2 linked regions of the Thermotoga maritima MSB8 genome follow. The protein of the gene in region 2 binds, or shares a complex with, the protein of the main gene of each other region. Links are inferred from orthologs where the notes say so. Each region holds a gene or a part of one and is shown on either strand. Other genes may lie near its edges. The genes, in order: TM_RS06290 and uvrB.

Region 1 (11,754 bases), 470 kb from region 2 along the record:
CGCGTCACCAACTCTGTTTTTAACCTCTTTTGCTATCCACTCAACGGACCTGCTCAAAGTGACGTGTACTTTTCCTTCTTCCATCCAGTACTCTCTAAGACCTCTTGCGAGAATAGTCTTTGAACTTTCTTCACTCCAGACGGACACAAACCCCTGAAACGGAAATTCCCTCACTTCACCTGTTTCTCTTGCTGCAAGCAAAATCCCCTTCAGTTCCTCAGGAGGTGTTTCAGGAAGAAGGTAGGAGTCTTTTTCTTTCCTTTTCACCACGTCAAAAGGCATCTTCGCGAAGATTTCGCCACTTCCCGTTTCATAAACCATTGAAAGCTTGTAGTTTTTCCCCTTTATCTTCAACGCGATACGCCACTTCACGAGCGGGGTTTCATCGAAGATCACGCGTTCTTTCGTCTCGATCAGGCATTGCGAGGAACGTATCGTTCTTTCCAGTTCCACCACCATCGAGTGTTTCGTCTGCAAAACTGTTCTCATCTTCTCCAGAGAAATCGAAAAATCAGTTTCTTCAACAGAGGTGGTGTAAGCGTCACCATCTTCTTTGAACAGTTTCAAAACACCCGCTTTCCTGTTATTCAGAACAAGTGTGCCGTCTCCTTCAAAATAGGCTCTGTAGTATTCGTTTTCCCAGGTGAGTTCCTTCACTTCTTTCTTCTCGTCGGCAACTTCTGTTTTGAACAGCCCTGCACCGTTTGTTTTCAACAGGAATGTCCTCTCGCCATCGCAGAAGTGATGGTTGTAGGAAAAGGGCGATAGAGAGAGTGCGTAGGTTCCCTTCTCAAGACCTAAACGCTCTACAAGGTGCCTCAGCCTGGATTCAACAGAAGATTTCACAAGGAAATACACGTTTCTGTACGTTCTCTCCATTTTTTCGTGGACGGGGTCAGCACAAACACCGCAGCTGTTGTCGTGCGCGAGAGTTTTCAGGTAATCCCTCCAGAAAAGATCACTTAACTCCTCTCCGTTCAAAACAGAGAGAAGATCGTTCATTTTCAAAAGCTTCTCTACAAGATCACTTTCAAGCTTCAGATAAGCTCTTGTGGAGAGTGTCCCTGGAAAGACGCAGGCGTACCTTCCAGAAAGGAGCTCTCCAGAGAGGGTGGGGGCATTTTCAGGGAATCTCTCGGGAAACTCTTCTGGTGAGACAATCTCAACGTTCAGATAATCTTTGGGATCCTCGGGAGAGAGATCTATATCGTATCCGTCGAGAAGAAGAATTTCTCCAGATCTCGAGAATTTTGCGAGTTTTTCCACCTCGTGTTTCAGTCTCTTCTCCGCGATATCCTGCGTTTCCTTCAAATTGTAGAGGTTCCTGTATCCTCCCACGAGGAAAACACCCTGGACAGCCGTTCCATCGCTTCCTTTCCAGAAAAACTCCTGGGAGATCCCGTCGTTTTCGAAGGAAATTCCCCTCCACAGAAAGACCTTTTCTATTCCAAAGATTCTGTGCAGTTGAGGTTCCTGTGATATGTGACCGAAACTGTCGAGAAGCCATCCGGCGTTCATGCGTCGTCCAAAACGATTCGTGTCTTTTTCTCCTATCTCGAAGTTTTTCAAAATGGAAGCTTCACCCGGAATTCTCCAGTCTATCTGGATATAATACGGACCAACAAGGAGTCTTCCAGATCTCACAAGCTCTCTGAGATCTTCTTCGAGGTCCGGATGGTAAACGAGGAGATCTTCAACCGCAGCTGTTTGGCCATCCAGAACGTACACGAATTCTGGATTCTTCTGAACAAGCTCTTTCACTCTGAAAAAAACTTCTTTCAGCCATTTAGAGGTCACTTCAGAAGAGGTGAACCACTCTCTGTCCCAGTGGTTGTGAACAACCACCTTCACTTTCATGAGATTCTCTCTCCCGTCTCAGGGTGAAAGAGATGGATCTTTTCAACGTCCAGGAAAAACGTGATCTTCTCACCGCTTCTGAAATCCACATCCCCTGGAATTTTTGCGACGATCTTCTCACTTCCAACGTTGAGATGGAGAATCGTATCCGACATGAGTTTCTCGGCGAAATAAACCTCTCCTTCCAGCTTCAAAGTGTTCGGCTTTTCCTCCAGATAGACGTTCTCCGGTCGAATACCAAGGATCACCTTTTTTGCACCTGGATCGGTCTTCGCGGGAATCTTTATCTCACCGTTTTGGAGGACAACGCTATTTCCTTCCGATCTCACTTCCATCTCTAAGAAGTTCATCTGCGGTGATCCCACAAAACCAGCGACGAAGATGTTCACCGGATGGTGATAGATCTCAGAGGGCGTTCCAACCTGCTGAAGCTTTCCCTGGTTCATCACCGCGATTCTGTCTCCCATCGTCATGGCCTCTGTCTGGTCATGAGTCACATAGATGGTGGTGACTCCAATTCTTTCCTGAAGCTTTTTCAGCTCGCTTCTCATCTTCACCCTCAAAAGTGCGTCCAGATTGGAAAGAGGCTCGTCCATCAGGAGTACTTCGGGTTCGTGAACGATCGCTCGGGCAACGGCAACCCTCTGTCTCTGACCTCCGGAGAGCTGTGCGGGGTACCTGTCGAGGAGTTCGGAGATGTGAAGGAGATCCGCTGCCCACTTTACCCTCTTTTCTATCTCCTCTTTCGGGACTTTTTTCAGTTTCAGAGGATACGCGATGTTGTCGTACACCTTCATGTGGGGCCACACCGCGTAGCTCTGGAAGACCATCGAAATGTTCCTGTCCTTTGGAGGAAGGTTCGTCACGTCGCGATCGTTGAAAAAGATCTTTCCCCCGGTCACCTGTTCGAGACCCGCTATACACCTCAGAAGGGTCGTCTTTCCACAACCAGATGGACCGAGAAGAACGAGGAACTCCCCTTCGTTCACGACAAGGTCGATTCCATCGAGAGCCCTCACATTCCCGAAATATTTCTTCACTCCGTCTATTTTCACCTGCGCCAAGATCGATCACCTCTCATTTCAGGGTGATACCCCACATGCTTACAAGATATTTCCTTATGAAGAATATGAAGACCATCGCAGGAACGGCCATGATCGTTCCCGCAGCGAACTTGAAGTAGTCCGGTGATGCCATGGCGGTGTTCAGAATGTGTGCTGGAAGTGTTCTGTTCGTGAGTGTGAGGATCGAAGAAGCGAAGACTTCGTTCCAGGACATGATGAAGGCGAATATGGCAGATGCGGCGAGGCCAGGAAGAGCAAGAGGCAGCGTGATCCTTATAAACGCCTGGAATCTGCTGAGACCGAAAACCATCCCCGCTTCTTCGTATTCGACAGAGATTCCGGAGAAAACACTGGATGTGATGAGAACGACGAACGGAAGTATCATGGAAGCGTGAGCCAGTGCCACACCAAGCGTGGTATCCGCGAGGTTAAACCTCATGTAAAGAACCACAAGAGGTACCGCCACCACAATCAACGGAATCGATCTTGTCATAAGCATGGAAAGTCTGATGATGTTTTTTCCCGGAAACACGTACCTTGTGAGGGCGTATCCAGCTGGAAGCCCCAGCAGGAAAGAGATTCCTATCGAGATGAGCGCCACCTGCACACTGACCAGAGTGGCTTTCCCACCCCCGAGGGTGACGAACAGCTTGTAGAGATGTTCCAGTGTGAGACTACTCGGAAAGATCCTGCTGGGATTGTAGTAATCCGAGGACGGTGTTAGAGACGCAAGAACAATGAAGAACACCGGCGTCAGAAACCACAGGGAAATGATCACCGAAAGAAAAATTATGAAAAACTTCTTCATCATCGAGCCCCCTCTAAATGTTTTGCACTGAGGAAGGTGATGTAAAACCAGCTAACCACGATGGTGACAAGAGCGATCACGAGAGCGTACGCACTGGCCATCTTTGGGTCGTTCATGAAGGTGTACCAGTAGTAGGTCTCACCAGCGAGAACGGGAATGTCTCTTCCCGCAAGAAGCCACACCACACCGAATATCTGAAACGCGAAGAGAGTCCTCAGAAGGAGCGCCGACATGATCGATGGTTTCAAGAGCGGGAGTATGATCTTTGTGAATTTCTTCCATCTTGAAAAACCGAAGAGATCTGCAGCTTCGAGATACTCTTTGTTTATCGACTGAAGACCCGCCAGGAGGATGATGAAAACAAGGGGAGTAGCCCTCCACACCTCCGTGAGAACGATCACCCAGAATTCCCTCGCTTTGAACATGTATCCAAAGAAATAAATGGGTCTTTCTATCAGATGCAAATTCATGAGAATTTTGTTGAGATAGCCGTTCGGCGAAAATATAGTGTAACTCATGAGTGCTGCTGTCACATCACTCAGAGCCAGTGGGATCGCTATAAAGTAAAGTACCGTCGTGTAACCTTTGAACTTCTGATTGACGAAAAGAGCGAGTCCCAGTGCGAATATGAGCTGAAGGGGAACGATCACTGCTGTGAGAAGAATGGTGTTTTTCATGGCGCCCCAGAAACCACCATTCTCCACAAGGCGCTTGAAATTTCCAAGAAAACCTTCATCGCTTGTAAAAGCGAGTCTGAACGTTTCGAAGAGAGGATATCCCATCAACAAAACGAGATAAAGAACAGCTGGAAGGATCAAAAGAAAAGAAATCCATTTCCCTCTCATGGTGCACCCCCGGAAAAGGGGTGGGGATCCCCACCCCGGGTATCAGAAGAGACTTGCGTCGGGTTCTGGAAGTTCCGCTCCGGATTCTTTGAACAGCTGTCTGATTCGCTCACCGAGTTCCTTCACTACCTTCGCTGGGTCTTCACCCTGGAAGACGATCCTCGTGAAGGCCATTCTGTAGGTTTCGGTGAACTCTCCGCTCTTTGGTCCAAGACTCGGTATGAAGGAAACGATAGAATCCTTCGTGGCGGACTGATTTATCACACCTTCTGCGAGCACTTTGAGGGCACCTTCTGGCACGGCACCAACGGCTTCCTGAACCACTGGGAAGAAACCGACGTTCTTGAGGATTTCAACCTGCATCTCTGGAGAAGTGAGGAAGTCTATCACTTTCGCGGGTTCTTCGAAGTCCGCATCCTTCGGTATGGCAAGGCCCACGAGCACTATGATGTACCCTCTACCCATCGGCCCTCTTGGGACCGGTACAACAACGAAATCGTTAGGCTTTTCAACGATCGCGGGTTTGAGTCTTGCAGTGTGATCCCAGGCGATCCAGACTTCTTCTCTCAGGAGAGGATCGGCCATCCCGTCCCAGGTGGAGCTTGCCGGATGTACGTATTTGAAGAGCTCCTTCAGATAGTTCCACATTTCAACGGCCCTCACACTGTCGAACTTCAGAGCCTGCGCTCCCGTGAAGGATGGATAGATGTAGCCGTGGAGGAACCTGTGCCAGAGTCCCTTCGGTCCGATCGGGAAGCCAAGAAGGGGTTGTTTCGTCTTCTCATAGATGTTCTTTGCCCACTCGAGCAGAGCGTCGTAAGTCCACTTCTCCGTCCCCCTGATGACGTCTTCTTTCGAAAGACCGCGCGGCAGGTAGTCAAACGCCTTTTTGTTAACGGCCATCACGTAAGTTGCCTGGAGCCAGGGAATGAACACCTTTTCACCTTTCACATAAGCGAACTTCTCAAGCGTCTCGATGAAGGTTTTTCCTTCGAATTTGAGATCCTTGAGATCACTGAGGAATCCTTCAGAGGCCATTATGTAGAGGTTTCCCTGGAGGTCTGCAATCAGGTTCAGCGTATTTTTACCGGCTCTGATCTCCGCCTGGAGCCTGCTGTAGAGCTGTGGATACTCGAAGTTGAGGAACTCCACATCGATACCGCTCTTCTTCGAAAATTCCGCGAGTTTGTTGAGCATGAACTCCCTTTCAGCAGCGGGTGTCATCTGTGTGGACGCGAAGTTCACCTTTCCGAACATGAGACCCGCAACGATCAGAAGAACCATGAAAAACAACCACTTTCTCACCTTGAACACCCCCTTGAAAAGATTTTTCAAAATTGGATATGTGATAGAAAATTTTCTACATCCATATCATAATAAAAAATTGCTCCCTTTGTCAAGAGGTGTTAACATAAAAGGGATATTCGTCCTTTTGAACACTCTATGGAGGGTTTTTCAAGATGGGAGTCTGCAGGATTTGTGGTCTTTCACTTGATGAGATCAGCGATTCGATAGGTGTCTGCCTGGAGTGCCTGAGAAAGGGGAATCTGGATTTTGCAAGGAAGGCCCACAGAAAATGGAGGGAAGAGATCGGTCTTCCCGTTGAAAGGTGGGCTCGTGAAGAAGGAAAGGTGTGTTTCCTCTGCGTCAATTCGTGCGTGATACCGGAAGGGAAAACAGGATTTTGCGGCGTTCTCAGAAACGAAGGAGGCAGGCTCTCCTATATAACAGGCTCTCACAGGAAGGCCTTCCTTCACTGGTACTACGATCCCCATCCAACGAACTGCGTCGCACTACCTATCTGTCCGGAAAGAGAACACAGGGGCTTTTACAATTTCGCAGTCTTCTTCGCAGGATGCAACCTCGACTGCCTCTTCTGTCAGAACATAGATCACAAGTACATGGTGAAAGACGGAAGGATATCCGAAGGAAAGATCGTGGACATCGACGAACTCGTTGAGATAGCTATGAAACCACGCGTCTCCTGTGTGTGCTTTTTCGGGGGAGATCCCACTCCCTGGACTGTGTTCGCACTGGAGTTTGCCGTGAAGCTGGGAAATCGCCGAAGGATCTGCTGGGAAACGAATGGTCTTGCTCATCCCAGGATCATGGAGAGGATGGCCAGAGTCAGTCTTGAAAGTGGTGGCATAGTCAAGATAGACTGGAAGGCCTTTTCACCGGAGGTTTATGAAGCGCTGACCGGAGTTGACGGGAAGAGTGCCGTTAGAAGAATCATGGAGAACGTGCAGCTGGTTTCCTCCATGGGTAAGGGAAGAGAAATACCACTTCTTGTTATCAGTGTTCTTGTAATACCTCACTACATCGACGAAAAGGAAATAGAAGGAATCGCAGGGTTCATTTCATCGGTGGATCCAGAAATTCCCCTTGTTCTCCTTGCGTTCGCTCCTCAGCACCTGATGAGCGATCTTCCAACCACCAGAAAACATCACATGGAGAGAGTGAAACAGAAGGCACTCGAAAAGGGTCTGAAGAGGGTGTTCGTGGAGAACGTTTGGCTTCTGAGCTAAAGTCTCATTTCACTTCCCAAAACTCGACGAGTTCAAGCGGTATTCTGTCAATGAAATTCTCTCCGCTTCTCATGATGAACCTGTTTCCGCGGTATGGGTAGGAGGTTCCGGTGACCTGGTAGGAAATATACAGCTGTTCCTTTGCTCTTGTTATGGCAACGTAGAAGATCCTCTCTTCCTCATCGAGATTCCCTTCGGATATCGCGAAATAATTCGGAAAGTCTCCGGGATTCACAGAGATGACAAAAACGACTCTCCACTCGAGCCCTTTTGCCTGATGAACGGTGGTGAGAGTGACCTTTCCCTCTTTTTGAGAGATTTCTCTTTCTATTTCAACGTTTTCCGTCACAGCAAGATCCGTCAGGAAGGATTCGAGACTTGTGTAGCGAGACGCTATTTCAACGAGCCTTTCCAGATCCATCTCCCTTTCACGGAAATCAGGATACCTCGCTTCCAGATATTCGGAATAAAAAGAAGACAGGACGCGCTCTATCATTTCCCCAGGAGAATCGAGCTTTCTGATCTGATCGAGAATATCGATAAACCTGCTGTACTCACCACTGAAACTCACTTTCTTCAGTTCCTGGAAGGGATCCAGACCTTCTTCCACGTAAGCGCTGGCGAGATCCGCTATCTTCGAAGCCGTTCTGTCACCGATCCCGTAGAAGAGTTTTGCAGCCCTCAACCAGGCGGATTTGTCTCTCGGATTTTGAACGATTCTGAGAAAAGAAAGAACGTCCTTCACGTGGGCGCTCTCGGTGAATCTGGGACCAGACAGCACACGGAAATCTATTCTACTTCGAACGAGTTCCATCTGAAGTTCCAGAGAGTGCGAATGTGATCTGTAGAGAACGGCGATTTCTTCTGGTTTGAACCCTTCTTCTATTAACTCGAGAATCCTCTGAGACACGAACCTCGCTTCTTCATATCTATCCCAGGTCTTGACAACAACGGGTTTCATGCCATCTTTCTTTACCGGCTTCAGTTCTTTTGGAACGGATTTTCTCGGGAGCATGGCGTTTATGAATTTCACAATACTTTCCGTGCTTCTGTAGTTCGTCTGGATCTTGAAGATCTTCGTTCCGGGAACTCTTATGAAATCCTCGACGTTTTCGTATCTTGCCCCTCGAAAGGAGTAAATACTCTGGGCGTCGTCTCCAACCGCCAGGATGTTGCCGTGTTTCGACGAGAGGTGTTCCACTATCTTGTACTGAACGTAGTTGGTGTCTTGGAACTCATCCACGAGTATCCAAAGGAATCTTTCCGCCTCTCGATCTCTTATTTCTTTGTTCTCTTCGAAGAGTCTGTAAGCGTAGAAGAGAAGGTCTTCGTAGTCCACCACGTTCTGAGAGCGTTTTTCCTGCTCGTAGAGATCGAAGATCTCCGAGATTTCTTCCTTCAAGTCCAGAAACTTTGGATTCTTCACTACGATACTTTCCCTCAAAGATTTGAGAGTATTTTTCATGTAAGAATATATAGCCATCAAAACAGAGGGCTGGGGAAAGTTTTTTCTCTCTTCTTTACTCTTTCTTTCGAGGTACTTGCTTCTTGCATGCCTCATGAGGCTCTCCGCGTCTTCTCTGTCTAGGATAGAGTAATTTCGTTCCAAACCCACGTAAGGTGCGTACTTTCTCAAGAAGTGGTTGCACACATGATGGAACGTTCCGGCGAGCATCTCAGAAAGCTCTCTTCCGGTCACCGCCTTTGCCCTCTCCACCATTTCCCGCGCCGCTGCTCTGGTGAACGTGACCAGAAGAATCCTGGAAGGATCCACACCGTTCGCCAGAAGATAGGCGATCTTGTACGTGATAACCCGGGTTTTCCCAGACCCCGGGCCTGCTATTACGATGCATCTTCCCTCTGATTCAACGACTGCTCTTCTCTGTTCCTCATCCAGATCTTCCAGAAAAGAAAGATTCGCTTCCCTGGGTCTTATCCGGTATTCTTTCATCCCTTCACCTCACCAGAGATGGAGCCGCGCGGGGAAAATGTGGGCGATGAGCATTCCGAGTCCAAGGCCAGCGAGCGCCTCCAGAAAGTTGTGCCCCAGATCCTTCTTCACAGCCGGTCTCAGAACAATAGCGTCCATGAATATGATCACAAGGAAAATGGCGGCGATGGAGGTGTAGGGAGAGTCGAATCCCGTGCTCCGGGCGAGTGACCACGCAAGGCCAGAAACGGTGGCTACATGACCGCTGGGCATACCACCGTAACTCTTCAGCATCTTCACGTCTCTTTTGATCAGAAACTTTATGAACTGAGCTGTCAGAAAAGAAATAACAGCCGTGGTGAACGGCGTGCTCCGAAAGATCTTCCAGACGTCAAGCACGGAATAGGAAATGGATCACATCCCCCTCTCTTACAATGTAATCTTTTCCATGTGTTTCCACAGCTCCAGCTTCACGTGCTTTTTTCAGAGAACCAAACTCTACGTATCTTTCGAAAGGAATAACTTCAACCTTTATGAACCCTTTCTGTATGTCTGAATGAATCAGACCCGCCGCTTCATAGGCAGTGGATCCTTTCTTTATAGTCCAGCTTCTCGCCTCGTTCTGTGTCGCTGTCAAAAATCTTATAAGGTTCAGAAGTTTCAAAACCTTCTCGAAAAACTCCTTCCTTTTGTCACCGAAAAGGTTGTACTCTCTTCTGAAAACTTCCGCCTCTTCTTCCGGGAGAAATTTCAATTCTTCTTCGAGCTTCACGTTTATTATAATGTATTCCTCGTCCTTTTCTTTGACGATTTCTTCTATCAGTTTTCTTTTTTCTTCGTCCAATTCATCGACGTTGAAAACCAGTATCTGAGGTTTATCTGTGAGGAGGAATAGGGATTCGATCACCTCTTCCTCGAATCTGTCGTGCCTTGGAAATTTCGAGGCCTTTTTACCCTGAGAGAGAAACTCCCGAAGATTCTGGAGGAGTTCTACCTCTCTCTTTGCTTCCTTGTCTCCCGTTCTTGCAACTTTCATCCGCTTTTCGAGACGCTTTTGAACGGTTTCGAGATCTTTGAGTATAAGCTCGGTTTCGACTATTTCTATGTCCCTTTTTGGATCCACGTTCTGATACGGATGAGAAACTCTTCCATCTTCGAAGAGACGGACAACATGGGCTATAACATCCACCTTGCTTATGTGGTCAAGGAACTGATTTCCAAGTCCTTCTCCTTTGCTGGCTCCCTTGACGAGTCCCGCTATGTCCACAACCTCCACGAAAGGATGAACCACCTTTTTCGATCCTTCGTTCTTCGCGAGAATCTCTATCCTTTCATCCGGCACAACGAGAATCCCCACGTTCGGCTCAATCGTGCAAAAAGGAAAACTTTCCGCAGGTACGCTGTTGTCGGTCAGGAAGTTGAAAAAGGAAGATTTCCCTGCGTTGGGAAGACCTACTATTCCCACCCTCTCCAAAGTATCACCTCAGTATTCATCTTCTTCGTCAAAGAAATCCTCTTCTTCTTCCTCTTCGAAGAAATCCTCTTCGTTGAAAAGATCAAAATCTTCATCCTCATCGTATTCTTCTTCTTCCTCTTCTTCCTCATGCTTTCGTTCAGTTTCCGTCTGATGAATGGACAGGGGCTTTCTTGGATCAAGCATGCCGTCGAACACTTTCCTTTCCTTGCCGTTGACTACAAGGTATCCTTCCGCTTTGGCAGGTTTTCCATAGGCAGTGATCACCATCATGATGAGATCTTCATCCACATCGTAACCCGGTTCTGACTCGATCACCAGAGCGTTGTCGTAGTAGAGTTTGTTCTTTACTTCACTGGCTCTTTTTTGAATTTTACTGTTGTTTAGGATTTCCTCTGCGGCTTCTTCACTGATATGGATCCTGAGGATATACCTGAAGTCCACGCTCTTCACTCCCCTGAGAAATTTTTTTACGCTCTTCGAATTATACAGGAGAAGTTTTAAAAGTCAAGGGTTCGATCGGTAAACGATTGCCCGGTGCAAAATCATATGTTATAATACCAGAGGCTACGGGGAGTAGCTCAGACGGCCAGAGCGCCAGAATCGGGATCTGGAGGTCGCGGGTTCAAGTCCCGCCTCCCCGACCAGGGACGGGAGCAAGGGCTCCCGTTTTTCTGTTTTTTTCAAAGTGTTTACCTCCGATGTAATTTTCATTCATGATTGAAGTATAGAATTTTCAAAAAGGGCGGGGAGGCGAGCGTGTGAATTACGAAGGAAAGACAAAAATTGTTAAGGTCACCGGCGATTATGCCCTGCTCGAGTTCAAAGACGATATAACCGCTGGTGACGGATTGAAGCACGATGTTCTAACAGGCAAAGGATCCATCTGCGCAGAAACAACCGCTATCCTCATGAAATACCTCTCTGAGAAAGGTATCAAAACCCACCTCGTTGAATACATCCCCCCTCGAACGCTGAAAGTCATTCCTCTGAAAATGTTCCCTCTCGAAGTGGTCGTGAGATTGAAAAAGGCAGGATCTTTCGTGAGAAGGTATGGTGGAGCTGAAGGGGAAGACCTTCCAGTTCCCCTCGTTGAGTTCTTCATAAAAGACGACGAAAGACACGATCCAATGGTCTGTGTTGATCATCTCGAAATACTCGGCATCGCAACAAAAAAGCAGGCAGAAAAGATGAAAGAAGCGGCGGTGAAAATAACTCTTGCTCTCAAAGAGTTTTTTGAAAGGGCGA
Region 2 (11,741 bases):
ACCAGTTCATCGGCCCGGAAACGTAGTCGAGTCCGTGATGAGTTTTTCCGTCCTCTCCCACGTTGAGTCCGCAGTGTGTGACAACGACTTTGAGGTTCGTTCCATTGATGGCGTTCAGCCTGTGCTGGTTGTAGGTTTCAGAAATTCCAAAAACACCAAAATCAGCGAAGAACGTGATCACACCCTCTGCGGAGAGTGCCCCCGCCATAGCGGCAGCGTTGTGTTCCTGAACGCCCACTTCCAGGAGTCTCTCAGGGAACTCTTTGTCGAGCAGGTCGAGTTTGACCGATCCCTTCAGGTCGCAGTCCACAGCGACGATGGGTGTGGTTTCTGGATTGTTTACGTTCTTCTTCACCAGATCCAGAATAGCTTTTCCGAATGCGCTTCTGTTGTCAGTGGGTGAGGTGTAGGTGATGGGCTCTCCCGTGTCGATCTTGATCGGGTAAGTTTTGTAGACTTTCTTGTGTTTTTCCACTGGAAGTTGTTTTCTTTTTTCGATGTACACATCAACATCGTTTTCAATTCCGAGTTCCGCGAGGGCTTTTTCGAGTTCTTCTCTGTTCAAAGGCTTTCCGTGGTATTTCACCTCGTTTTCCATGAAAGATACGCCTTTTCCCATGACCGTTTTGGCGATTATGGCAACGGGATTCAGTTCGTCTTCTACCGCTTCTTTCAGTGCGAGATAGATCTGTTCGTAGTCGTGCCCATCGATCTCGATGACCCTCCAGCCGTCCGCTAAGTAGTTTTCCTTTATGTTCACGGGCATGACGTCTCTGGCACGGCCACTGATCTGGGCGTCGTTGTAGTCGATGATCACTGTGAGATTCGTGACACCGTACTTTTTCGCCACTCTTCTTGCCTCCGCCACCTGTCCTTTTGCCTGTTCTGCGTCACTCATGAGAACAAAGACGTGGTAATCTTTTCCTGTGAACCTGGATGCGAGGGCAAAACCGAGTCCGGCTGAAAGACCCTGACCGAGGTTTCCGGTTGTCCAGTCGATGATCCCAACACCTCGGGTCACGTGTCCTTCAAAAACGGAAGCGGGGTGTCTGAATCCTGCGAGGACTTCATCGAGATCGACAAACCCCAAACGAGCCATAGCTGCGTAGACACCCGGAGAAGTGTGTCCATGGCTGATCACGATTCTGTCTCTTGCAGGATCATCGACGGGTCTGAGTTTTGCGTACTTGAAGACGGTAAGATAAAGATCGATCGAAGACATGGATCCTCCAGGATGGCCTGAGTTAGCTATGTAGGTCATTTTCAGTATGTCGCCACGGCAGAGCCTTCCGAGTTCTTTCAACTCTTTGAGTTCGCTTTCTGGAAGTTTTTCATAGGGAAACCTTTCCATCGTTAAACCTCACCTCCCACAACTGGGTCATAATATTGATCAAGAGATAGTTGTATCTGTCCTTTGAGATTCTACCATTATAGATATGTTAAAAAGTTTTCCAGGAGGAAAAAATTGTGTTCAAGCTGGTGAGTGAATTTGAGCCAACGGGTGACCAGCCACAGGCCATAGAAAAACTTGTAGAAGGTTTGAACAGGGGAATGAGATTTCAAACGCTCCTCGGTGTTACGGGGAGCGGAAAGACTTTCACCATGGCCAACGTGATAGCGCGTGTGAACAGACCCGCCCTTGTGATCTCACCGAACAAGACGCTTGCCGCCCAGCTTTATCAGGAGTTCAAAACGTTCTTCCCGGAAAATCGAGTGGAGTTCTTCATAAGTTACTACGATTACTATCAACCGGAGGCCTATATTCCAACGAAGGATCTTTACATAGAGAAGAACGCTGACATCAACGATGTGATCGTGCGAATGAGAATGTCCACGTTGAAATCTGTGAGAACTCGTCGCGATGTGGTGGTAGTTGCGAGTGTTTCGTGTATTTACGCCACGGGAGACCCGAACGATTTCGATAGGATGAACATAAATCTCGCTGTTGGAGATAGAATAGACGTTCTGGAACTCGCGGAAAGACTGGCAAGGATAGGCTATCAGAGAACGGAGGATGTGTCTCTTTCTGGATGTTTCAGGCTGAAGGGAGACACGGTGGAGATCTACCCGACGTATCAGGATGAAGGGATCAGGATCGAATTCTTCGGAGACGAAGTGGACTCGATAACGTTGATAGACAGATTCAATCGCACCACACTGGAGCACCTTGACAAGATCATCATCTATCCCGCCGTTGAATTTATCACAACGGAGGAGAAACTCAAAAGAGCCGTCGAATCAATAAGGGAGGAGCTTAACGAAAGACTCTCAGAGCTCAAAAAACAGGGAAAGATCCTCGAGTACGAACGCTTGAAGCAGAGAACTCTGAACGACATAGAGCTGCTGGAGACCATGGGATACTGTCCTGGAATAGAGAACTACTCCAGGCACTTCGATGGAAGAAAGCCGGGAGAGCCTCCGTACACTCTTCTCGATTATTTCGATAAAGATTTCATCGTTTTCATAGACGAGTCACACATCACGGTTCCTCAACTCAGGGCCATGTACAACGGAGACAGATCCAGAAAGAAAAATCTGGTCGAATACGGTTTTCGTCTGCCTTCCGCTTACGACAACAGACCGCTGACTTTCGAAGAATTTTTGAAAAAAACAGGCCAGATCATCTTCGTTTCCGCTACGCCGGGAGACTTCGAACTCTCGATCTCTGAACAGGTCGTCGAGCAGATCATTAGACCCACAGGACTCGTGGATCCAGAGGTGGAGGTACGTCCCACCGCGGGGCAAGTGGATGATCTTGTGAACGAGATCGTGAAAGTGAAAGAAAGAGGGGAGAGGGCCCTCGTTACGGTGCTCACCAAAAAAACGGCAGAGCTTTTGAGTGAACATCTGACGGAACTTGGAATAAGATCGCTCTATCTTCACTCCGAACTGGACGCCATAGAAAGGGTTGAGGTCCTGAAGAAACTGAGGCGAGGAGACGTAGACGTGGTCGTTGGTGTGAACCTTCTGAGGGAGGGTCTCGATCTTCCCGAGGTGTCACTGGTAGCGATCATGGACGCGGACGTGGAAGGCTTCCTGCGATCTGAAACAACGCTCATCCAGATTATAGGGAGAACCGCAAGGAACGTCAACGGGAAGGTCATCATGTACGCCGACAGGATAACAAACGCGATGAAGAGAGCCATCGAAGAAACGAACAGAAGAAGGAGAATTCAGCTCGAGTACAATAGAAAACACGGTATCACTCCACGTTCCGTGATAAAGCCTCTGGAGATAGAAGTATTCGAACAGTTCATGGTGAAAGAAGAGCCTGAGAGGTACGGAGACACTGTGAAAAACATCTTTGAGATGAAGAAAACGCTCTCCCCAGAGGAGTACATGGCCGTTCTCGAAGAGGAAATGTATCGGGCTGCAAGTGAGCTCAGGTACGAAGATGCAGCGGCCTTGAGGGATGAGCTGTTCAGAATCAGGGAAGAGATAAAAAAGAAAAAGGGGCTCTGAGCCCCTTTCTTCTTTCTGGCGGGGACGACGGGATTTGAACCCGCGACCACCGGTGTGACAGACCGGCATGCTAACCAGGCTGCACCACGTCCCCTGAACCGAATACTATTTTCTCAGAAAAGTCACGGGTTGTCAAGAGGATTTGTGGTGCAAACTACCGATGAACTCCCTGCCTTTTTTTATAGCGATCAGATCGATTTTGAGAAGATCTTCCTTGGTTTTTGAAAGTTTCTCTCTGAGTACTTCTTCTACAGCTTCAAAGCTCACTGTTCTTGTTAGTTCCAGAAAGGCTCCGAGCATCACCATGTTCGCGGCTTTCACGCTTCCCGCTTCTTCCGCCATTTCGTTCGCTGGTATTTCGATCGTTTCTATATCGTCCCTTTCTACGATTTGTTCAACAACAGAAGAATTGACCAAGAGCAGACCACCGGATCTGAGTTTTGCTCCAAATTTCATCATGGAGGGAAAGTTCATTACTATCACTTCCGTGGGATGATCAACCACGGGGGAAGTGATTGGTTTTTCATCCACGATCACGGTGCAGTTGGCGGTTCCTCCTCTCATTTCGGGACCGTACGAAGGAAGCCAGGTGGCGTTTTTCCCTTCTTTAACAGCAGCTGCGGCAATTATCTGTCCTGTGAGCATGATTCCCTGACCACCAAAGCCGGCTATTATTATCGCGTGATACGCCATATCAATCGCCCACCTTGTCAACAAAAACTTTCGGAGGAAATTCCTTTACCATGTTCTCTAGAAGCCAGTTTTGAGCTTCCACTGGACTCATCCCCCAGTTTGTAGGGCAGGTGCTGAGCACTTCCACCATTCCGAATCCCAATCCCTTTATCTGTGCGAGGAAAGCTTTCTTTATGGCTTTTTTTGTGTTCAGAATATCCTTTGTGGTACTCACCGTTGTACGTTCAAGGTAAGCGACTCCATCGATCGTACTCAGAGCTTCAGAAACGTGAAGAGGATATCCGTCATTTGCTGCGGTTCTACCGTATGGGGTCGTGGTGGTTTTCTGCCCCAAAAGGGTGGTGGGTGCCATCTGTCCACCCGTCATACCGTACACCGCGTTGTTGACAAATATCGTTGTCAATTTTTCTCCTCGGTTCGCCGCGTGGATTGTCTCTGCGATTCCGATGGCCGCGAGATCCCCATCTCCCTGATAGGTGAAGACTATCATGTCCGGGAGTGCTCTTTTTATACCGGTTGCCACTGCGAGTGCTCTTCCGTGCGGGGCTACCGTCCCATCCACATCGAAAAACTCGTAAGCGAAAACAGAGCATCCGACGGGGGCAACCATTATGGTTTTTTCCTGAATGTCCAGCTCATCTATCACTTCTGCTATCAGCCTGTGTATTATTCCATGGTGGCATCCTGGACAGTAAGTGAATTCTCTATCACTCAAGGCTTTCGGTCTTTTGAATATCACTTCCATTTCCTCACCTCCTTGAAAGCAAACAGTATTTCTTCGGGTGTTGGAACAACTCCTCCCATGCGTCCGTAGAAGTGTACCGGCACTTTCCCTTCTACCGAAATCTGAACGTCTTCGACCATCTGTCCGGAACTCATTTCCACAACGAAGATGAGTTGCACTTTTTTGGCCAGTTCTTTGAGCCTTCTTTTCGGGAAAGGCCAGAGTGTCACAGGTCTGAACAGGCCAGCCGGTATTCCTTCTTCTCTCAGAGAGTCCACAACGCTCTTGAGGATTCTTCCCATCGTACCGTAGCCAACCATCAGATACTCTGCACCATCCACTCTGTACTCTTCCCATCGCTGTTCTGACGCTTCTATCAGCCTGTACTTTTCCTGTAAGCGCTTGTTCATTTTCTCAAGACCGACAGGATCTATGTTGAAAGCGGCTATTCTGTGCGGCTCTCTGTTTCTGGCACCTCGAAGTGCCCAATCCGAATGATCTGGAAGGGTGGACAAATCTCTCATCTCCGGCAGCTCAACAGGTTCCATCATCTGGCCGATCATTCCATCCGCCAGTATGAGAACGGGATTTCTGTATCTGTCAGCGAGATCAAAAGCCAGCTGGGTCAGATCCACGGCTTCCTGAAGTGTTGATGGTGCAAGAACGATCAGTCTGTAATCCCCGTGGCCTCCTCCTTTCACGGCTTGAAAATAATCACCCTGAGAAGGCTGGATGTTTCCAAGTCCGGGACCTCCACGCACCACGTCGACGAAAACGCAGGGAAGTTCTGCGCCTGCAATGTAGGAGATCCCCTCCTGCATCAGGCTGAAACCAGGAGACGATGTCGATGTCATAACACGTTTTCCGGTGCAAGCGGCTCCATAAACCATGTTGACCGTTGCTATTTCACTTTCGGTCTGAAGGAAAACACCTCCTACTTCAGGAAGTCTTCTTGCCATGTATTCTGCTATTTCGCTCTGGGGAGTGATTGGATAAGCAAAGTACAATCTGCAACCCGCTCTTATCGCAGATTCCGCTATCGCTTCGTTTCCTTTCATCATGAGTTTTTTCATAAGCACCACTCCTCAAACCTTTACGTTGGTTTTCTTCTGAACCTCTCTGAACACGGTTATACAAACATCCGGGCACGTGAGATAACAGAAACCGCAGGCTATGCAGTCATCTCCCCTGTACACCGCGGGGTGATAGCCTTTCGAGTTGTATCTGTGGGAGAACTCGATCACCTTTGCAGGACACACGGAGATGCATAGACCGCAACCCTTGCACCTTTCTGAATCGATCGTTATGTAGCCTCTCATGTTCTCATCCCCCCGATTCCCAGTTTTCTTTTCATGAACCTTCTGATGCTGAAAAGAGGATAGTCAGTCTCAGGAGGATCGATCAGCTCTTCTGGAACCACGGTGAAAAGAACCTTTATCCCTGTTTTCCTGGAAACTTCTGAAACTATTCGTTCTCCCTCAAGAACAACTTCCGCTGTGGTCATGTCTCCAAGATTGGAATTGTTTATCAGGAAATCGATCTTCATCTTGGAAAGAGTGGATATCTTCTTCAAGTTTTCGATGATATCTTCCGGACGTTCACAGAACGGTCTGAAGGCATTTACGACAAAATAAGTGTGAGTGTTTTTTCCATTCATGAGATGTCTTAGGGCTCCTACCGCTTTTGCTCCGTCTTCTCCTCCCGTGTCGATGACGGCTTCTTCACTGGACAGCCAGTCTGTGTTCTTTGGTATGATCGGCAAGTCGCTGTATCTGAGGTTGTCTCCCACTGTCACAACGTGGATTCCGAGTTCTTCTAACTTTTTCTTCAGGTCTCTCAATCTGAAATAAGGTGTTACCACATCCAGATCGACCAGTGATACGTCCTTCCCCGAACTCTTCAGTTTTAAGGCCAGATTGATCGATATTTCTGTTTTTCCGCTACCGTAAGATCCCATCAAGATACGAATCATACCTTTCTCTCCACCTTCGAGATTCTTCAGAATAATTTTTTGGCTTTTCTTCACCTCTCAGCACCCGCAGTGCCGAAAGGGCAAGTGCTTTTTCCTCGTTGCTTCCTGGAAAGACAAGTACCGGTGCTATGAAACTCACCCTTTTGGTGATCCATGGAACCAGAAACTCTTTTTCATGAGCCAGACCACCTGTGAGAACTATGAAATCAACCTCACCTTTCAAAACGGCTGCCATCTTACCTATCCACTTGGCTATCTGATAGGCCATCGCTCTGTAAACCCTCTTCGCCCACTCATCACCCTGTTTGATTCTTCTGACCACCTCTCTGGCATCGCTGGTTCCAAGATACGCCACGAGTCCACCGTTTCCCACGATACGTTTCTTCATCTCTTCGTAAGTGAATTTCCCGCTGAAACAAAGGTCAACAAGCTGTGTCAGAGGTAGCGTTCCGCTTCTTTCAGGTGTGAACGGTCCGTCCCCGTCCAGAGCGTTGTTCACGTCGATCACTCTTCCCTTTCTGTGTGCGGCGATTGATATGCCCCCACCCATGTGAGCCACAACGAGGTTCATCTCTTCGTATCTTTTATTCATCATCCTGGCAACTTCTTTTGCAACGGTCTTCTGGTTCAAAGCGTGAAATATAGATTTTCTCTGATAGTTTGGATGTCCGCTGACACGTGCAACATCTTCCATTTCATCGACAACGACGGGATCCACCACGTAGGCTGGAACACCCGTTTCAGACGAGAATCTGTGGGCTATGATCGCTCCCAGATTCGAAGCGTGTTCTCCGTTTTTTCCTGATTTCAGGGTTTTTATCATTAGGCCGTCCACCAGATACACTCCCCCGGGTATGGGATCGAGGAGTCCTCCTCGGCTGACAAAAGCGGAAAAAGAACTCAGACTGTATCCAGTTTCTTCGACGAACTGTCTCGCTATCTTTTCCCTGAATTCAAGCTGATCCAGGATTTTCTGGAATCTGCCGAGTTCATCCGGTGAATGACTGAAATTTTGCATCTTCACCATTCTTTCGTCTTCGAATATGGACAGCTTTGTGGATGTAGAACCGGGATTTATGGTGAGGATTCTGAACACACGATCACCCCTTTTTCTGTGCGACCAGTACGCTCAAAGCGATGGAAAGGAATCTCGTTTCCTCGTCGTCTGCCCTGGAGGTGAGGACAACTGGTACTCTGCCACCGACAACAACGATCGCCGCTCTCCCGCGAGCCATGTATACGAGCGATTTGCTGAGGATGTTTCCTGTTTCTATGCTGGGAACTATCAGTATATCGGCATCTCCCGCTACTGGACTGTTCCCTGCTTTCGAAGCCAACTCTTCACTGATAGCCAGATCGAGTGTTAAAGGTCCGTCAACGATGCAGTCGTTCCTTTGCTGGAATATTTTCGACAGTGCGGCAATCTCGAGAGTTAGAGGACTTTTCAGATCACCCGTTCCCAGGAGTGCGATCTTTGGTTTCTCTATGCCGAGGGCTCGGGCGACCAGAATCGAGTTTTCCACGATGTCCATTCTCTGCTGAAGATTTGGTGAGATGACGAGTCCACCATCCGAGATGATCAGAATTTTGTGGTATCCAGGGACTTCATGGACGCTGACAGCAGAGAGAGTTCTACCCGTTCTGAGACCGTACTCTTTCTTGAGAAACACGGAGAACAGATCGCTTGTTTTGATTTTTCCTTTCATCAGTATCTGCGTTTCATTCCTTGATACGCTTTCGACAGCTTTCCTGACCGCTTCGAAAGGATCCTCAACGTGAACGATTTCTGCTTCCAGTTCGAGGTTCATTCGTTCCACGAGTGTCTCTATATCTTTTCTCTTTCCAAAGAGCACCGGATCTACGATTTCTTCCTCCTTAGCTCTTGCAACGGCTTTCAAAACCTCTTCATCCTCTGCTGCCCCAACGGCGATCTTCATTCTTTTTCCCCGAACCAGTTCAACCATCTCCAGAAGATTCTTCATTCGACCACACTCCGATAGTCCATCGCTTTTTCCTCTCCTCTGAGCACCCTCAAAACACCGAGCGCGAGGGCTTCCATTTCCAGCTCTCCTGGAATCACCTCTACTTTTCCGAACTTTTCGATGTAATCTGTGATCATCCGGACGAATCTGATTTCGTGGGCCATACCACCCGTTATCACTATGGCGTCGGGTTTTTCTCCAAGGACAGCGCACATTCCACCGATTTCTTTAGCGATCTGATAGGCCATGGCTTCAACGACCAGTTTCGCTTTCCTCGAGGTTTCCATACTATCGAGGGCTTTCTTGAGGTTCTTTGTTCCAAGGTACGCCAGGAGCCCTCCTTTTCTGGTGAATTCTTCTTTCAGTTCGGCGGCTGAGTGTTTACTGGAGTAGGCCGTCTTCACAACGTCTCCAACGGGAAGCTCTCCCGTTCGCTCTATACTGAAGGGTCCTTCGTCGTTGGCGTTGTTCACGTCTATTATCTTTCCGTTTTTACAGGCACAAACAGAGATTCCGCTTCCAAGATGTGCCACTACGATCTTCACTTCTTCTGGTGTTTTGCCCATCTCTCTGGAAACCTTTCTCAATACCGCTTTGATGTTCAGAGCGTGAGAATAGCTTTTTCTTTCGATTTCAGGGATGCCAGAGAAACGCGCCTCATCACACATCTCATCCACTGAAACCGGATCTACCACAAAACAGGGTATCCCGTGGGGTTTTCCCAGTTTGTAGCCGATTACGGCTGCCAGATTGGATACATGATCAACGGGAGAACGATTGATGAGGTAATCCACCATGTATTCATTTACAACATAAGTTCCCCCCGGAACCGGCTCGAGTACACCACCTCTGGCAGCGATCGCGCTGAAGTCTTCTATCCTGTAGCCGACCTCGTCTATGAAGTCTTCCACCGCTTTTCTTCTCAAAGGTTCCTGATCCATAGACCTTTTGAATTTCTTCAGCTCTTCAACGCTGTGGGAGACGTTCTTTTCAGCGATCTTTTTTTCATCTTCGAAAACTGCTACTTTTGTGGAGGAGGAACCTGGATTTATCACGAGGATTCTGTACATCCGATCACCTCTTATGTTGACAAAAGATTACACAAAGTTTTATGTAATGTTCCATAAGAATATTACCATACAGAAACATCAAGATCAAAATTTGTCAACATTTTGAGAGAAGAAGAAAAGCAGGTTAATTACAGGGGTGTGAACCTTCTGAGGGAGGGTCTCGATCTTCTCGAGGTGTCACCGGTGGCGATCATGGACGCGGACGTGGAAGGCTTCCTGCGATCTGAAACAACGCTCATCCAGATTATAGGGAGAACCGCAAGGAACGTCAACGGGAAGGTCATCATGTACGCCGACAGGATAACAAACGCGATGAAGAGAGCCATCGAAGAAACGAACAGAAGAAGGAGAATTCAGCTCGAGTACAATAGAAAACACGGTATCACTCTTCAGATTGCTTGATTACGTTTCCTCGTCTTAAGGCATAACTTGCTAATATTTTCTCAATAGTTCCAACATTTTCCTATCCAGTTTATGTCCATACCATTCTTCGTATTCAACGTCTTTCCTTTCCGAATCTAAAATACCAAAAGGACCTCTAAAATTCCATAAGGCAAACCCTATGTTCAAAGTTTTAAAAATTTCTAAAAGATCTTCAAGCCATTTTAAAACCACATCGTGAGGTGTTTTGTTGTAAGCTCCCATTTCTCCACAGAATACTTCTATTCCTTTTTGTCTGAGTTTTATCCACGTTAAATAATGTTCCAATAACTTTTCTCTGTTCCAGTATTCCCCAAAATGCCATCCATTTGGCCACTCAGGAACAGGAAAGTCCTTACTATCCACCCATTCCGCTTTGTAATGAGTAACACTGAAGGGAATGTACCCTCTGCATGATTGCACTGTATTCTCAATTGTTAAATCATCCACTGGAATATTCCCATAGCCTAATCCATCTATTATAATTAATCTTTCGGGATCTATTTTTCGAATTTCTGTAATAGTTCTCTTGATAAGAGAGTTGTGATCTTCAACACTCATGATTTGTGGATCAGGAAATGGAGGCTCATTTATTAAGTTAAAACTCAGGTGTGTGGAAGAAATTCCTTTGTAACGACGTGCGATAAAAGACCAGTGATGAATGAACGCTTCTTGAGCTGTTTCATCTTTCCACAGATTGGTTTTCTCTTCTACTTCCTTGTTAACAGAATAGCCAGGTGCCCTGTGAAGAGAAATACATATATGTATTCCATATTTCTCTCCCCAGAAAATTACACGATCGATTTTCTCAAAAAAATCTTCTCTGATAATAAATGGGTTGCCCCGGTCTGACCAGAGAAGATGACACATAGGGATTCTAACAAAATTAAAGTCCCACTGAGCCATCCACAAAAAATCTTCCTCTTTAAAATTTCCTGTACTTTTAATGGAAAAGGCCTCCAGAAGGTTGAAACCACGCCATCTTGGAATGGTGTTATTCAATGCTATCTCCTCCTATTAAAGCTTCTAAAAGATCTTTATTCCAGGTTTTTCTCAGAGTATCATAAACACCAAAACCGGAACAAAATTCCCAGTATGCCCAGCTCCATCTCCTTTTCTCCATTTCGCGAACGACAAAGGAGGTCCATTTTATTCTTGATTCAAGGTCAGCTTTTCTGTAGGCACCAAACTCACCTATGTAAATTGGTCTTTTGTTCTTTTTTGACCATTCTTCTATAAAATTGAATTCTTCTATCAAATGTTTCTGATCATCTGGAGATCCCCACTTTCTTCCCAACCATTTCTCAGATCCTTCCACCCACTCAGCTCCTTGATGGGTAAATTCGAAAGGATTGTAGTAGTGAATTGTAACTATAGAATTTTTTTCCCATTTTGGGACAGACAGTTTTTCAAGGGCA

What was found.
Region 1: the proteins of uvrB (region 2) and TM_RS06290 are in contact, whole or in part, in a crystal structure (PDB 7EGT), measured with the Thermus thermophilus proteins. The link is inferred for Thermotoga maritima MSB8 from one-to-one orthologs. Residues at the interface, in WP_096411307.1 of Thermus thermophilus: Glu23, Leu25, Arg26, Asp27, Gly28, Glu29, Arg30, Phe31, Arg55, Glu326, Asp327, Phe328, Glu379, Ser382, Gln383, His398, Gly400, Arg401; in WP_096412145.1 of Thermus thermophilus: His654, Arg656, Phe657, Gln666, Asp668, Glu669, Lys680, Arg681, Leu682, Ser683, Lys685, Tyr686, Ala687.

What each region holds. Positions count from the first base shown.
Region 1 is NC_000853.1:1,257,669-1,269,422, forward strand. Bases 6,581-9,578 are described here. They hold TM_RS06290 (ATP-dependent helicase), read right to left. Parts: upstream 9,054-9,578; coding sequence 7,107-9,053; downstream 6,581-7,106. Other genes in these bases: TM_RS06285 (radical SAM protein), read left to right, coding at 6,581-7,102; TM_RS06295 (divergent PAP2 family protein), read right to left, coding at 9,063-9,431; ychF (redox-regulated ATPase YchF), read right to left, coding at 9,424-9,578. Also shown: TM_RS06260 (alpha-mannosidase), read right to left, coding at 1-1,857; TM_RS06265 (ABC transporter ATP-binding protein), read right to left, coding at 1,854-2,921; TM_RS06270 (carbohydrate ABC transporter permease), read right to left, coding at 2,935-3,732; TM_RS06275 (carbohydrate ABC transporter permease), read right to left, coding at 3,729-4,574; TM_RS06280 (ABC transporter substrate-binding protein), read right to left, coding at 4,617-5,879; more of TM_RS06285, read left to right, coding at 6,035-6,580; more of ychF, read right to left, coding at 9,579-10,506; TM_RS06305 (hypothetical protein), read right to left, coding at 10,516-10,950; TM_RS06315 (phosphoribosylaminoimidazolesuccinocarboxamide synthase), read left to right, coding at 11,268-11,754. UniProt on the Escherichia coli protein: A helicase with DNA-dependent ATPase activity. Unwinds DNA duplexes with 3'-5' polarity. Translocates on single-stranded DNA with 3'-5' polarity. Initiates unwinding more efficiently from a nicked substrate than double-stranded DNA.
Region 2 is NC_000853.1:1,728,288-1,740,028, reverse strand. Bases 980-3,964 are described here. They hold uvrB (excinuclease ABC subunit UvrB), read left to right. Parts: upstream 980-1,467; coding sequence 1,468-3,462; downstream 3,463-3,964. Other genes in these bases: TM_RS08955 (2-oxoacid:acceptor oxidoreductase family protein), read right to left, coding at 3,595-3,964; TM_RS08970 (transketolase), read right to left, coding at 980-1,351. Outside these bases: more of TM_RS08970, read right to left, coding at 1-979; more of TM_RS08955, read right to left, coding at 3,965-4,155; TM_RS08950 (thiamine pyrophosphate-dependent enzyme), read right to left, coding at 4,157-4,900; TM_RS08945 (3-methyl-2-oxobutanoate dehydrogenase subunit VorB), read right to left, coding at 4,891-5,952; TM_RS08940 (4Fe-4S dicluster domain-containing protein), read right to left, coding at 5,965-6,198; TM_RS08935 (hypothetical protein), read right to left, coding at 6,195-6,851; buk (butyrate kinase), read right to left, coding at 6,820-7,947; TM_RS08925 (phosphate acyltransferase), read right to left, coding at 7,952-8,833; buk (butyrate kinase), read right to left, coding at 8,830-9,903; TM_RS08910 (glycoside hydrolase family 5 protein), read right to left, coding at 10,336-11,325; TM_RS08905 (glycoside hydrolase family 5 protein), read right to left, coding at 11,318-11,741. UniProt on the Escherichia coli protein: The UvrABC repair system catalyzes the recognition and processing of DNA lesions. A damage recognition complex composed of 2 UvrA and 2 UvrB subunits scans DNA for abnormalities.